DNA from 2 places in the Leisingera sp. F5 genome. Region 1 is predicted to be linked to the other one. Evidence: riboswitches for the same ligand, from Rfam matches in the RefSeq annotation. Region 1 holds a riboswitch; the other holds the start of a gene.
What was found. A riboswitch is a leader RNA that binds a small molecule or an ion and turns the genes downstream of it on or off. The one in region 1 is predicted to bind cobalamin.
Positions count from the first base shown of each region.

Region 2: another riboswitch for cobalamin. It lies ahead of A2I95_RS16555 (ABC transporter substrate-binding protein); the one in region 1 lies ahead of A2I95_RS09770 (CbtB domain-containing protein).

Region 1 is NZ_LUKH01000011.1:119,530-127,089, forward strand. Features, by position in the region: gene A2I95_RS09735 (cobalt-precorrin-6A reductase) at 1-337, opposite strand, end outside; gene cbiE (precorrin-6y C5,15-methyltransferase (decarboxylating) subunit CbiE) at 336-1,520, shown strand; gene A2I95_RS09745 (cobalamin biosynthesis protein) at 1,517-1,894, shown strand; gene cobM (precorrin-4 C(11)-methyltransferase) at 1,891-2,685, shown strand; gene A2I95_RS09755 (cobyrinate a,c-diamide synthase) at 2,678-3,997, shown strand; gene cobA (uroporphyrinogen-III C-methyltransferase) at 3,994-4,728, shown strand; gene A2I95_RS09765 (DUF1636 family protein) at 4,725-5,060, shown strand; cobalamin riboswitch at 5,132-5,345, shown strand; gene A2I95_RS09770 (CbtB domain-containing protein) at 5,380-5,550, shown strand; gene A2I95_RS09775 (CbtA family protein) at 5,555-6,247, shown strand; gene A2I95_RS09780 (hypothetical protein) at 6,314-6,817, shown strand; gene cobF (precorrin-6A synthase (deacetylating)) at 6,891-7,560, shown strand, end outside.
Region 2 is NZ_LUKH01000024.1:9,842-17,401, forward strand. Features, by position in the region: gene A2I95_RS16535 (proline/glycine betaine ABC transporter permease) at 1-1,240, opposite strand, end outside; gene A2I95_RS16540 (glycine betaine/L-proline ABC transporter ATP-binding protein) at 1,237-2,259, opposite strand; gene A2I95_RS16545 (ABC transporter substrate-binding protein) at 2,366-3,313, opposite strand; gene A2I95_RS16550 (DeoR/GlpR family DNA-binding transcription regulator) at 3,522-4,301, shown strand; cobalamin riboswitch at 4,511-4,704, shown strand; gene A2I95_RS16555 (ABC transporter substrate-binding protein) at 4,846-5,856, shown strand; gene A2I95_RS16560 (iron ABC transporter permease) at 5,853-6,902, shown strand; gene A2I95_RS16565 (ABC transporter ATP-binding protein) at 6,899-7,560, shown strand, end outside.

The DNA.
Region 1 (7,560 bases):
CGTGAACCCAAGTGTCGCCCTTGCCCGCCTGCCAGGCCGGGCGTTCAAAGGCGCAGAGGTTCACGCCCGCCGTTTTGCAGGCTTGTACCGCATTGGTGCTCATTTGCGCTGCGAACGGGTGGGTTGCATCGACGGCATGGGTGATGGCTTCGGCTTTCAGATAGGCTGCAAGCCCGTCCACGCCGCCAAAGCCGCCAACACGGGTGGGCAGCGGTTGGCTGACCGGCTTGGCCGTGCGGCCGGCGTAGGAGAACACCGCATCCGCGCCTGCCTCAGCCAGGGTTTTGGCGAGCGCCGAGGCCTCGGTGGTGCCGCCCAGAAGAAGGATGCGTGTCATGTCTGATCCATGGCTTACGATAATCGGTCTGGGCGAAAATGGACTGGAAGGCTTGGGCGATGCAAGCCGGAAGGCGCTGGCGGAAGCCGAAGTGATTATCGGCGGCCCACGGCATCTGGAGCTGGCTGGCGCGGGAAGCAAAGGGCAGCCCTGGCCGGTGCCCTTTTCCACTGAACCCGTGCTGGCTGCACGCGGACGGCGCGTTGCCGTGCTGGCCTCGGGCGATCCGTTCTGGCATGGCGCTGGTGGCTCGCTGATGCGGGATCTGGAGGCGGGTGAATGGGTGTCGCACCCGGCGCCATCGTGTTTTGCGCTGGCGGCAAACCGGCTGGGCTGGAAGCTGGAAGAGGTGCTGTGCCTTGGACTGCACGCGGCGCCTTACGCGCGGCTGCTGCCGCTCTTGGGCCGGGGGGGGCGGGTGATCTGCACCCTGCGGGACGGGGCGGCGCCTGGGGAACTGGCGGAGTGGCTGGTTGCGCATGGTCAGCCCGATGCCCGGCTCTGCGTGATGGAGCGGCTTGGCGGCCCCAAGGAACGGATGTTCCGTACCACTGCCGGGGAGTGGGATGTGCCGCCGGGGGGGGCTCCGGTCCTTATGGCCATCGAGGCCATGCGGCCCGGGCTGCCGCAGGCGGCGGGGCTGGCGGATGACCTCTTTGCCAGCGATGGGCAAATCACCAAACGCCCCGTCCGGGCGCTGACGCTGTCAGCGCTGGCGCCGCGCGCGGGTGAACTGCTGTGGGACATCGGCGGCGGTTCCGGATCGGTCTCGGTGGAGTGGTGTTTGGCGGCGCCTGGCGCGCGGGCGATTACTTTTGAGCCGCGCGACAACCGTCTGGCGAACATCCGCGCCAATACGGCGGCGTTTGGGCTGGACCACCGGATGACGGCGGTTCTGGGCAAGGCACCGGATGTGCTGGACGGCCAGCCCCTGCCCGACTGCGTGTTCATTGGCGGCGGCGGGTCGCAGGCTTTGCTGGACCACCTGTGGGAAATTCTGCCGGAAGGCACCCGGCTGGTGGCCAATGGTGTCACACTGGAAACGGAAACGCTGCTGATGCAGGCCCATGCCGCGCGCGGCGGGCAGTTGTTGAAAGCTGAAATCGCCGAGGCGGGCCCGCTGGGGTCGATGCGCGACTGGCGGCGGGCGCGGCCTGTCATTCAGTGGAGCGTCACGCGATGAAAGTGGCGGGGATCGGGTTTCGCAGTGCTGCCACAGCGGCGGATTTGCAGGCAGCGCTGGCGCTGACCGGGGAACGTGTGGATGCGCTGGCCTCAGTCGCGGAGAAGGCCGCGGCGTCTGCCATGCAAGAGTTTGCGCAAAGCATCGGCCTGCCGGTGATTGCGCTGCAGGCGAGGGATATTAGCGGGGAGCAGACCTTGACCTGCTCACCCCGGATCAAGGCGCGGTTCGGCACCGGGTCGCTGGCGGAAGCCGCGGCGCTGGCGGGCGCGCGCCATGGGGCACCGGAGGCGCGGGCGCGCCTCCTGGCCCCCAGAGTTGTCACCGCGGATGGGCTTGCCACCGCGGCCATAGCAGAAAGACTTGAGCCATGACCGTTCACTTCATTGGCGCCGGACCGGGCGCTGCCGACCTTTTGACCCTGCGCGGGCGCGACATCCTCGCCGCCTGCCCGGTGTGCCTTTATGCGGGCTCGCTAGTGCCGGAGGAAATCCTGAGCCACTGCCCCGCGGACGCGAAGATCGTGAACACCGCGGCGATGGACCTGGAGGCCATCGTGGCAGAGATCAAGGCCGCGCATGAGGCCGGTCAGGATGTGGCGCGTCTGCACTCTGGCGATCTGTCGGTTTGGTCCGCGATGGGTGAGCAGATCCGCCGCCTGAAAGCCGAGGGCATTCCCGTGTCAGTCACCCCTGGTGTGCCGTCCTTTGCCGCAGCGGCTGCGGCACTGGGAACCGAACTCACCCTGCCCGGCCTTGGCCAGTCGGTAGTGCTGACGCGCACGCCAGGGCGCGCGTCCTCGATGCCTGCGGGCGAGTCGCTGGAGAACTTTGCCAAGACCGGCACCACGCTGGCGATCCACCTTTCGATCGGCAATCTGGATCATGTGGTGGAGAGCCTCACGCCCCATTACGGTGCCGGTTGCCCGGTGGCCGTGGTCTACCGCGCCAGCTGGCCGGATCAGCAGATCATCCGGGCGACGCTGGAGACACTGAAAGGGTCCTTGGACGAAAAGATCTCCCGTACTGCGCTGATCCTGGTGGGGCCGGTGCTGAAGGGCGAAGGGTTTGACGAGAGCTGCCTCTATTCCACCGAATACGACCGCCGCTACCGACCGCAAAGCGCGGACAGCCCGTGGTCAAGCTGGAGCCATGGCGATGACTGATATGAACCCTCCCGGACTGATGATCTCGGCGCCCTCCTCGGGCACCGGCAAGACCACGGTGATGCTGGGCCTGCTGCGCGCGCTGGCCGAAGACGGCCTCGTGGTGCAGCCCTACAAGAGCGGGCCGGACTATATTGACCCGGCGTTCCATCTGGCGGCTGCCAAACGGCCAAGCTTCAACCTCGACACCTGGGCGATGGACGCGGGCCTGCTGGATGCGGTCACCAGCCAGGCCGCAGGTGCAGAAATCTGTATCGGCGAGGGCTCGATGGGGCTGTATGACGGGGTGGCGACGCGGGGCCAGTCGGGTTTTGGCTCCTCAGCCGAGACCGCCAAGCGCATGGGCTGGCCGGTGGTGCTGGTGGTAGATGTCGGCGGCCAGGCGCAATCCGCTGCCGCCACGGCGCTGGGGTTCAAGAACTATGACACCGATGTGCCCTTTGCCGGAGTGATCCTTAACCGGGTGGCAAGCCCGCGGCATGAACGGCTGACCCGTCTGGGGATGGAAAAGGCCGGTATCACGGTGCTTGGCTCCCTGCCCCGGCGCGGTGATCTGGCGCTGCCGGAACGGCATCTGGGACTGATCCAAGCGGTGGAGCATCCCGATCTGGAAGCGGCCATTGCAGGCTATGCGGCGTTCCTGCGTGAGAATGTCGATCTGGAGGCGATCAAATCGGCGGCACTGGCGGGGGCGGCCCCGGCGGCGGCGGCACTGCCCCTGCCCCCAGCCCAGCGGATTGCGCTGGCGCGGGATGCGGCGTTTTCCTTTACCTATCCGCATCTGCTGACCGGATGGCGTGCAGCCGGGGCAGAGATCCTGCCATTCTCGCCACTGGCGGATGAGGCGCCCGCGGCGGACGCCGATCTGATCTGGCTTCCCGGCGGCTATCCTGAGCTGCACGGCGGCACGCTGGCGGCGGCAGAAAACTTCCGCACCGGGCTGCGCAAACATGCCGAAACCAAGCCGGTGCATGGTGAATGCGGCGGCTACATGGCCCTGGGCGAGGCGCTGATCGACAAGGAAGGCAACCGGCATCAGATGGCCGGGCTTCTGGGTCTTGTGACCTCATACGAGAAGCGCAAATTCCACCTTGGCTATCGCCGGGCCGTGCTTCAGGCCGGCATGCCGGGTTTTGCTGCTGGCACTGCGCTGCGCGGCCATGAATTCCACTATTCCACCATTCTGGATGAACCCGATGCGCCGCTGGCCAATGTCATGGACGCGGACGGCAACCCGGTGCCGGAAACCGGATCGGTCAAGGGCCATGTCACCGGCACCTTCTTCCACCTGATCACCGGAGAACAGGCATGAGCGGGTTTGTCAGCTTTGTCTCTTCCGGCCCCGGCGATCCGGAGCTGCTGACCGTCAAAGCGGTCAAACGGCTGGAAGCCGCGGATGCGGTGCTGTTTGACGATCTGTCCTCGGGGCCGATCCTGAGCCATGCCCGGAGTGACGCCGATCTGGTCGGCGTCGGTAAACGCGCAGGCCGCCCCTCGCCGAAGCAGGATCATGTCAGCCGGCTTTTGGTGGATTATGCCTCTTCCGGCCTCAATGTGGTGCGGCTTAAGTCCGGGGATTCCGGCGTTTTCGGACGGCTGGAAGAAGAGATCGCCGCGCTGCGCGAAGCAGGCATCGCGTTTGAGATCGTGCCCGGTGTGACCGCAGCCTCGGCTGCGGCAGCGGCGGCAAACATCCCGCTCACCCGGCGCAAGACCGCGCGGCGGCTGCAATTCATCACCGGCCACGATGTGACCGGCGGCCTGCCGGACGATCTGAACATGGCGGCGCTGGCCGACGCCGAGGCCACCACCGTGGTCTATATGGGCAAACGCACCTTTGCAGCGCTTGCGGAAAAGCTGATGGAAGCGGGCCTGCCGGCAGAAACCGATGCGCTGGTTGCGCTTGGTGTCTCCACGCCCGAACAATCGCTGCACCGCCACAAGGTGGGCGAGCTGCCTGACATGCTGCGGGCGATGGAAACCACTGCGCCGGTGCTGATCCTCTATGGCCCGCTGGCCGACCAGGACCTGGCCGAGGGATGAACGCGCCGATCCTCACTCTGTGCCGTACCTGCCGCGACGCGGACCCTGCCCTGCCCGGGCAGGCCGCCGCAGTGCTGGAGGCGGCGGGGGTGAAGGTCAAGCTGCAGCAGGTGGACTGCATGTCCGGCTGCAAACGCCCGCAGACGCTGGCTGTGCGGCAGAGCGGCAAGACCGCCTATCTGTTCGGAGAGATCACTGCAAAAGACCTGCCGGACATCCTGACCTTCCTGCGGATGTATGGTGAAAGCGCCGACGGCAATTTTGCCGACGCCCGTCCGCTGGGCAATTTGCGTTTCAAGGCGATTGCCCGCATCCCGGCCGAAACCGCCTGAATAGCTGTGCTGCGTGACGCTGAAAGGCTGCAAACTGGCGGAATCATTCTTGACCCGGCGGCGCCCCGCGGGGCAGAACAATCCGACACGGTGTCTGATAGTGCCTAAGCACTGGGACTGAAACGGGAATGAGGACGGTGGACCAAATCGCGGCACCGAAGCCTCAACCGCCCCCGCGACTGTGAGCGGCGAGCGGCCTTCCAATATCCACTGGCGCAAGCCGGGAAGGAGGAAGGCAGCTGCGACCCGCGAGTCAGGAGACCGGCCGTGTAAGGACGCAACAATCTGCCGTCGGGTGTGACGGCGAGGAGGACTAGAAATGACGACCAAAACGCTCAAGGCATCTGCCGCCGGCACGACCTTCATCCCGGCACTGTTTGCCGTGGTTCTGGGCCTGGGGATCATCACCCTGACCGGCCATGTTCAGGCATCCGCTTTGCATGACGCCGCTCACGATGTGCGCCACGCAACCGGCTTCCCCTGCCACTGAGACCATGTTCAGTCGTATTCTGATCAGCGGCTTGTTCGCTGGTGCTGCAGCAGGGTTGATTACCGCCCTGCTGCAGCTTTATTTCGTGCAGCCTGTGCTGCTGCACGCCGAGCTCTATGAATCCGGTGAGCTGGTGCATTTCGGCGCTGACGCTGTTTCAGCGCATCCCGAACTGCCCGGCTTTGATGCTGTGCGCGATGGTCTCAGCATTGTCTTCACCATGCTGACCTACACCGGCTATGCGCTGGTGCTGGTGGCGCTGATGTCGATGGCCGAGCGCCAGGGGCATGAGGTGACCGCACGCAACGGCCTGATGTGGGGCCTGGCTGGCTTCATCGCCTTCCACTTTGCGCCCGGCATGTCGCTGGCGCCGGAAGTGCCCGGGGTGGCAGCTGCCGACGTCGGCGTGCGCCAGATCTGGTGGACCATCACCGTGGCGGCAGCTGGTGTCGCGATGTGGCTGATCGCCTTTGGCGGCAATCTGGTGAGCTATCTGGTTGCAGCCCTGCTGCTGATGGCGCCGCATGTTGTCGGCGCACCTGAGCCGGAGACGTTCTCAGGTCCGGTTCCGACCGAGATCGGCGCCCTGTTTGCCGCTCGTGCCTTTGGCATCGGCATGGCCGCCTGGGCATTGCTGGGCAGCTTTGCCGGCTACTTCTGGCAGGCTGAAGGCAAGCGCGCGGACGCCGCTGCCTGATCCCGCCCCTCTTGCTCCCCGCCGGCCCGGAACCGGCGGGGCATTCTTTTTTTCGAGGATGACAAAATGTCCCGCTCTCTCGCTCTTTTTGCTATCGGCCTGGTGTTCGGCGGCGGCGCCGGTTTTGTGACGGCTGCCGGCAATGGCATCACCTTTGACGGTCATGATCATGGCGATCCTGCGCATCATGGCGGCAGCAATGCCGAAATGGCAGCCCATGACCATTCCCAGGCCGTCAGCCTGGCGGCGGGCCCGGATGCGCCCGGTGTTGCGGTCCAGCTGCATAAGGACCCGATGGCCGGCTGGAACCTGCAGGTCACACCGCAGAACTTCCGCTTTGCGCCCCAGAACGCCTCTGCCGCGGATGCAGACGGCGAAGGCCATGCGCATGTCTATATCAATGGCGAAAAACTCGCCCGCCTGTACGCCGGCTGGATGCATATTGCATCTCTGCCCGCAGGCGCCGAGGTGAAAGTTTCGCTGAACACCAACAGCCACAGCCCGCTGATGATCGACGGCGTGCCGGTCGAAGCCAAGGTGACCGCCCCGGCCGACAGCGAAGGCTCCTGACCGCAACTGCAGGCTTGCAGACAACAGCGCGCGGCCCCATAGGGGGTCATGTTTTCATGCTAGAGGCCCCGTGATGATTGAGCTTTCCCTGATCGGCATCGGCACCGGCAACCCGCAGCACATGACGCTGCAGGCGATCGACGCATTGAATGCGCAAGACCTGATCCTGATCCCCAACAAGGGCGCGGGCAAGGATGATCTGGCGGGGCTCAGGCGGGAGATCTGCACCCGGGCCATCGAGGGCGGCGGGCCGAAGATCGTCGAATTCGCCCTGCCGATGCGCGACGAGGCCACCAAAAGCTACCACCGGCGGGTGGATGACTGGCATGACGCCATCGCGGAAATCTGGTGGCAAAACATCACCGCGAACCTGCGCGAAGGCGGCAAGGCGGGCTTTCTGGTCTGGGGCGATCCATCGCTTTATGACAGCACCATGCGGATTGCTGAGCGGCTGAAGACGCTGGCGGACATCAAACTGACAGTGATCCCCGGCATCACCTCGATCCAGGCACTGACCGCGGCGCACGCGATTCCCGTGAACGAGATCGGCGCCCCCTTCACCATCACCACCGGGCGGCAATTGCGCGAAAACGGCTGGCCGGACAGCGCTGATACGTTGGTGATCATGCTGGACGGGGAATGTTCGTTCCAGTCCATTGATGCGCAAGAGGCAGAGATCTTCTGGACCGCTTACGCGGGCATGGAAAACCAGATTTCCGTGGCAGGCCCGCTGGCGGAGGTTG
Region 2 (7,560 bases), on a different contig from region 1:
AGAAGACCTTCACTGCCTCGAACGCATCGAAGTAATTCACGTTCAGGTATTTGACTGCGTCATTCCAGAAGGCGCCAGTGGTGATGGTCTGGCTGGCCGGATAGTCCAGCAGCAACGGCGAGAAGCGGCCCAGCACCCAGGTGATCATTAACAGCGACAGTACCAGCACCGTGCGTTTGTGCCGGGCGGCCCAGGAGCCGGGTGAGGTGTGGTGGATCTGGCCCATGCGTTCGGCGAAAGCTTGGCTCAGCCGGTCCACGGCGATGGCCAGCACCACGATAGCGATGCCTGCCTCGAACCCGGCGCCGATGTCGAGGCGGCGCAGGGCAGCCAGCACGTCGAACCCCAGCCCGCCAGCACCGATCATCGAGGCGATGATCACCATGTTGAGCGTCAGCATGATCACCTGATTGACGCCGACCATCAGACTTTGACTGGCCGAGGGCACCAGCACCCGCCACATCAGCTGCCGTTTGGTGGTGCCCGCCATCCGCCCGAAGTCGAGGATCTCCGGGTCCACCGACTTGAGCGCCATGATGGTGATGCGGATCATAGGCGGGGTGGCATAGATGATGGTGGCGACCAGCGCCGAGACCGGGCCGAAGCCGAACATGAACAGGATCGGCACAAGATAGGCGAAGATCGGGATGGTCTGCATCAGATCCAGAACAGGGGAAAGGATGCGTTCGCCCTGCGGGTGGCGGTAGGCCCAGATGCCGGCCAGCAGCCCGCCGCCTGCGCCGATCGGCACCGCGATGACCACCGAGGCAAGCGTGACCATGGCGCTGTCCCACTGTCCGAAGACCGCAAGATAGGCAAAACAGGCCCCGGCGACCGCCGCCAGCCCCCAGTTGCGGCAGAAGTGTCCCAGGGCAATCACCGCGATGGTGACCGCGATCCAGCTGGCGGCCGGCAGCAGCACCTGCGGGGCCGGGCCGGGGCCGTACAGAAAACCATGCGCCAGCAGGCTCAGCATCAGCTCATAGGGCTGTTCGATCAGCCAGGCGATGGCGCGGGTGGCATCGGTGAAGGACACCGGGCCGATGGCCGCGTCCTCCACCAGCCAAGACATGGCGGAAGATATACGGGTTTTGAAGGGGATCACCCAAGAGGAGGGGATCTTGATCAGCCAGCGCGCATCCAGCGCCTTGGCCAGATCGCGGCCGAACCAGCCTAGCAGGATTGTGACCAGCACCAGCCCCCAGGCTGCGGCGCTTTGCCAAGTCAGACGCGCTTTCATGCCGCTTTCCCCGCGCCGAACAGCACGCGGGCCACCGCTGTGCGGCCGATGCTGCCGATGATGCGCCCGTTTTCATCGCACACCGGGCGCGGGGCATCTGCGGCGATGATCTGCTCTGCCACCTCCGATACCCGGGCGGCGGCGGGAACCGGGGGGCCGTCACCGTCCGTGCCCGGGGTCATGATGCCGCCCACCGTCAGCACCTTGGAGCGCGGGATGTGGCGGGTGAATTCAGCGACATAGTCCGTGGCCGGGTTCAGCACCAGTTCCTCAGGCGTGGCAATCTGGATGATCTCGCCGTCCTTCATGATGGCGATACGGTCGGCAAGGCGCACGGCCTCCTCGAAGTCGTGGGTGATGAAGACGATGGTCTTGTGCAGGCGGGCCTGCAGGCGCAGGAATTCGTCCTGCATCTCGCGGCGGATCAGCGGATCAAGCGCCGAGAACGGCTCGTCCAGAAACCACAGATCAGGTTCCGTCACCAAGGAGCGGGCAATACCGACGCGCTGCTGCTGGCCGCCGGACAGCTCGCGCGGGTAATAATCCTCGCGGCCTTTGAGGCCGACCAGTTCCACCACCTCGCGGGCCTTGGCGTCCGCCTCGGCTTTGGGCGCGGCCTGAACGGTCAGCGGGAACATCACGTTCTGCAGCACGGTCAGATGCGGCAGCAGGGCAAAGTGCTGAAACACCATGCCCATCTTGTGGCGGCGGATTTCGATCAGTTCCTGCTCGCTGGCGGTCAGCAGATCCACACCGTCAAACAGCACCTCGCCGCCGGTCGGCTCGATCAGCCGCGACAGGCAGCGCACCAGGGTGGATTTGCCGGACCCGGACAGGCCCATGATGATGAAGATCTCGCCTTCGGCAATGTCGATGCGGGCATCGCGCACAGCGCCGATAATACCTGCCTTGCGGATCTCCGCGCCGCTGGGGGACGGGTTGCTGTTCAGAAACGCCTCGGCATTGGCGCCATAAAGCTTCCAGATGTTGCGGCAGGAGAGTTTGGTCTTGGGAGACATCAATGCGGTTCCTGGACCGGTCCGCAGAAAGCGGCCGGGTTGATTGACGGGACAGGAGAAAAGACCGGGGCTGCCGGAGAGCGTGCAGCAGCCCCGGGGAGTGAGATCAGTTGCCGATCCAGCCGGACCAGCGGTCCTTGTTTGCGGTCATCCATCCGGACACCACTGTATCGATATCGACGCCCTCCAGATCCGCCTTGCCGACCATGGCGCTCATCTCTTCGTTGGTAATCTGGTAGGACTGAACGATCTCATAGGCACCCGGCCATTTTTCCGGCAGTCCGGCCCAGGCCGCCTTCCAGATCGGGCCGCGCGGCTTGCCGCAGTCATAAGCCAGATCCGGGTTCACCCCCGCCGCAGGATCAGCGTAACATTCCGCGGAATAGGGCGGGAATTCCACGAACTCGCCGTCGTATTTGGCCGGCGCCCAGTGCGGCACATAAACCCACAGGACAATCGGATCCTGGCGCTGATAGGCGGATTCAAGTTCGGCAAACAGTGCCGCATCGGTGCCCGCATGCACAACTTCAAATTCCAGCTCTAGCGCCTCGACGCGTTCCTCGTCAAAGCCGCCCCAGGTGACCGGCCCGCCGACATAGCGCCCGTAGGGGGAGGTTTCAGCAGTTGCGAATTCCTCGGCGCAGTCTTTCAGCGCCTGCCAGTCGGGCAGGCCGGGGCAGCGGTCTTTCATATAGGCGGGGTACCACCATTCCTCGATCGCCATCAGCCCGGTTTCGCCGGCGTTGACCACCTTGCCCGAGGCAGTCGCGTCGTCCAGCGCCTCGCGTCCGGTGGTTTCCCAGATTTCCATCGCCAGATGCAGGTCCCCTGTCTTCAACCCGGCAAACTGGGCGATATAGTCTGCCTGGACGTATTCGACGTTGTATCCTGCCTCCTGCAGGATGCTGCCCATGATCTTGGTGTTGATCAGCTGGCCGGACCAGTCGTGCAGTGTCAGTCTGATGGGGTCGGAGGACTCGGCGGCCCAGGCGGATGGAGCGGAAACGGCGGCTGTCAGCGCCACGGCTCCCAAAGCGTTGAAGTTTCTCAGCATAAGGAATTCCCTGATATGTGGCATTTTGTGCGATTCTTGGCGTCGCGTGCTGAGATGGTGCTGCGGTTATGTCTGTCAGTCAATAAAAAACCACAATAAGCCACAATTGTCTCTGAATTAGGCGGTTTTTGAGCAAAAAATTGCGGCGCTAGAGGTCCGTGTGTTGTTTTTTGTGGCTTTCTGGCGTAGCAACGCAACAGGAGGCCAGATGACCAAAACCCGTAAGACCACCAACCAGCGTGAAGAGGAAATCCTGCGGGCGCTGCAGCAGGCAGGCGGATCCTGCAGGGTCAGCTATCTGGCTGGCAGGCTGGGTGTGTCCAATGAAACCATCCGGCGGAACATCCGCACGCTGGAGGATGCCCAGGCGGTCCGCAAGGTTCACGGCGGGGTGCATCTGGTTGAAGATGTGAACGAGCTGCCGCTGCAAAGCCGGATGGACACCCACGCCTCTGAAAAGCAGCGTCTGGCCATCGAGGTGGCCAAGACCATCAGCGACGGGGATTCGGTCTTTTTAGACGTTGGTTCCACCACAGCCTATGTGGCGCAGGAGCTGCAGCAGCGGTCAAACCTCTTTGTGGTGACCAACTCCGTGCTGGTGGCCCATGCGCTGGCATCGCGCAACAACAACCGGGTGTTTCTGGCCGGCGGCGAGCTGCGCCCGCATGACGGCGGCGCCTTCGGGGCCGAAGCGCTGGATCTGGTGCGGCGGCTGAACGTGCAGTTTGCCATCTTTTCGGCCGGGGCGATCAATGCCGAACTGGGTTTCATGCTGCATGACCTGGAAGAGGCAAATTTGGCCCGTGTCGCGGCGGCCAATGCGCAGGTCCGGATAGTCGTTGCCGATCATGACAAATTCAACAAGCGCGCGCCGGTGTCGATCGGCAAGGATACCAAATTCGAAGTCTTCTATACGGACGCGCAACCGCCGCAGGCCATCCTGGACATGCTCAAGGCGATGGATACCGATCTGATCGTGGTCGAATAACGGGACTGCGGGCTGTCTCCGGACAGTTTGCAGTCCCGCTTTTGCGGCTGCGGCTGATGGGTGTCCCAACCCTGAAACGGCTTCTTCTGGAATTTTCCATCTGTCCGTGCCTTTGGAAACCCTCCTACCTAGGCTGCTTGCCGCAGCTGTGCCCGGGCCGCAGAATTTCTGCTGCAGAATAACTTTTTCTTGCCGCAACGAAAGGGATGCGCTACCCGCGCTTTACCGGTCCCGAAAGGGCTAAGAGGGAATCCGCGGTGCCTGCCGGCGCCAAACGGAACTGCCCCCGCAACTGTAGGCGGCGAGAGCTGTGCCATGACGTCACTGGACCAAAACAGTCCGGGAAGACGGCACAGTCATTGACCCGCCAGTCAGGAGACCTGCCGGTGAAAACCGAAAAACACCGGGCGGGGTTGTCCGGGGAGGTTGCCGATAAGATGCGCCGCCGGTTTCCGGTGCCGCAAACGGGGGCAAGGACCTCTGCCTTACCGGTCAATGCCCTTTCACCCGTTCTCCGGTCATTGACACATGGAGATCGAATATCATGTTTTTGCGTTCCGGCCTGATCGGCCTTTCCTTCATCGCTGCTGCACAGGCTGCGGCGGCCGGTGAAACCTTTCCGCTGACCATTGAAAACTGCGGCCAGTCGATCACTTTCGAGGCGCCGGCAGCGTCTTCCGTAACGGTCGGCCAGGCGGCGACCGAAGTGCTTTACGCGCTGGGGCTGGGCGACAAGGTGCTGGGCACCTCGGTCTGGTTCAACGACGTGCTGCCCGAATACGCGGACCTGAATGCCAAGATCGACCGCCTGGCCGACAACGATCCGAGCTTTGAAAGCGTGGTTGCTAAGCGGCCCGGCCTGGTTGCGGCGCAGTACGAATGGCACGTTGGCCCCGAAGGCGTCGTGGCCAAACGTGAGCAGTTCCATGATCTGGGTATTCCGACCTATGTGATGCCCGCCGATTGCGTCGGTAAGGACAACACCACCGGCGGCGACGGAACCCGCACCCGGATGTTCACCACCGGCAGCCTGTATCAGGGCATCGAGGAGCTGGCGGCGATCTTTGGCGAAGCCGAAAAAGGCGCCGAATTGGTCGCCGACTACAAGGCCCGCGAGGCGGCAGCTGTTGCCAAGGCGCAGGAAGTCGCACTGGAAGATGCATCCGCCGTGTTCTGGTTCTCTTCGCCTGAAATGGAGAGCGATCCGTTTGTGGCAGGCGAGAAGGGCGCGCCGGGTTACATGATGCAGCAGCTGGGCCTGCGCAACGTCATCGAAACCGACGAGGAATGGCCGACTGTCGGCTGGGAGACCATCGCCAAAGCCAACCCCACAGTGATTGTGATTGCCCGCATGGACCGCCGCCGCTTTGCTGCGGATGACTATGAGAAAAAGCTGGAGTTCCTGCGCAGTGATCCGGTGGCCAGCCAGATGGATGCGGTCAAGAACAACCGCATCGTCGTGATGGACGCTCAGGCGATGGATGCCACCATCCGTGCCATTCCGGCGCTGGAGGAACTGGCTGCTGAACTCAGCGCGATCGGCAACAGCCAGTGAGCGCAGCCGCCGCAATCACATGGCAGGGCGTCAAGGGCGCGTGCCTGGCCTTGCCGGTGCTGGTTGCGGCGGTTCTGGCAGGCGCAATGATCGGGGAAACCGCGCTTGCGCCTGACCTTGTGCTGTCTGTTCTGGCCAACAAGCTGGCCGGGGCAGGGCTGCCGGTTGATCCGATAGATCAAGGCATTGTCTGGAGTTACCGGCTGCCGCGGGCGCTGGTGGCGGGGGCCTGCGGGGCGGCGCTGGCGGTGGCGGGTGTGGTGCTGCAGGCGCTGCTGCGCAATGCGCTGGCCGATCCATACATCCTCGGCATCTCTGCCGGCGCCTCCACCGGGGCGGTTGCAGTGACCATTGCTGGGCTGGGCGGCGGTGCGCTGTCGCTGTCCTTTGGCGCCTTCAATGGCGCGCTTTTGGCCTTTGGCTTTGTTGCCGTTCTGGCCCGGGCCGCCGGAGCAGGCGGCAGCCGCGCGGCGGCAGCGCAGATCGTGCTGGCCGGCATTGCAGGCTCGCAGCTGTTCAACGCGCTGACTGCTTTCATCATCGCCAAGTCGGCCAATGCTGATCAGGCCCGCGGCATCATGTTCTGGCTGATGGGCAATATGAGCGGGGTGCGCTGGCCGGATGTGTGGCTGGCGGTGCCGCTGGCTCTGGCGGGCTGGGGGGTCTGCCGGTTCCATGCGCGGGCGCTGGACGCCTTTACCTTTGGCACCGATTCAGCGGCCTCGCTGGGCATTCCGGTGCGGCGGGTGCAGGTCACTCTGATCTTTGCCACCGCGCTGACAACTGCGGTAATGGTGTCGATTGTCGGCTCCATCGGTTTTGTTGGGCTGGTCATCCCCCATGCGGCGCGGTTCCTGGTTGGCCCGGGTCACCGCAGGCTGATGCCGGCCGCGGCGCTGACCGGCGCGGTGTTCCTGATTGGCGCCGACATCGTGTCCCGCATCATCATTCCGGGACAGGTGCTGCCCATCGGCGTGGTCACAGCCCTGATCGGCGCACCGTCCTTTGCGGTGATCCTGGTGCGTGGAAGAAGGGCTGCGCGATGAAGATCGAAGCCCGCAGCCTGTCTTACTCTATCCGCGGCAAGCTGCTGCTTTCTGATGTCTCATTGACGGTGCAGCCGGGAGAGACCCTGGCCTTGGTTGGTCCGAACGGGTCTGGGAAATCCACGCTGATGCGGCTGCTGGCGGGTCTGGCGCGCCCCTCGCAAGGCGAGGTTCTGCTGGCGGAAAAACCCTTGGCGCGGCTGACGCGCAGAGAGGTCGCCCAGCGGACCGCGATCGTTGAACAGCAGGCAGACACCGCCGAGCGAATTACCGCACGGTCGGTGGTGGAACTGGGGCGGACCCCCTGGCTGTCAGCGTTGAGGCCCTGGAGCGGCGAAGACAGCCAGCATGTGGAAAATGCGCTGAAGACAGTGGAAATGGAGGGGTTTGCCAGCCGCGAGTGGGCCACCCTGTCCGGCGGTGAGCGGCAGCGGCTGCACATCGCCCGCGCACTTGCGCAGCGGCCCGGGCTGCTGCTGCTGGACGAGCCGACAAACCACTTGGATATTCACCATCAGTTGTCGATCCTGAACTGCATCCGGAACCTGAAGGTGACTACCGTCGTGGCGCTGCACGATCTGAATCAGGCGCTGATGTGCGACCGGGTGGCGGTGCTGTCGGGCGGACGCCTGGTGGCGCTGGGCACACCGCAGCAGGC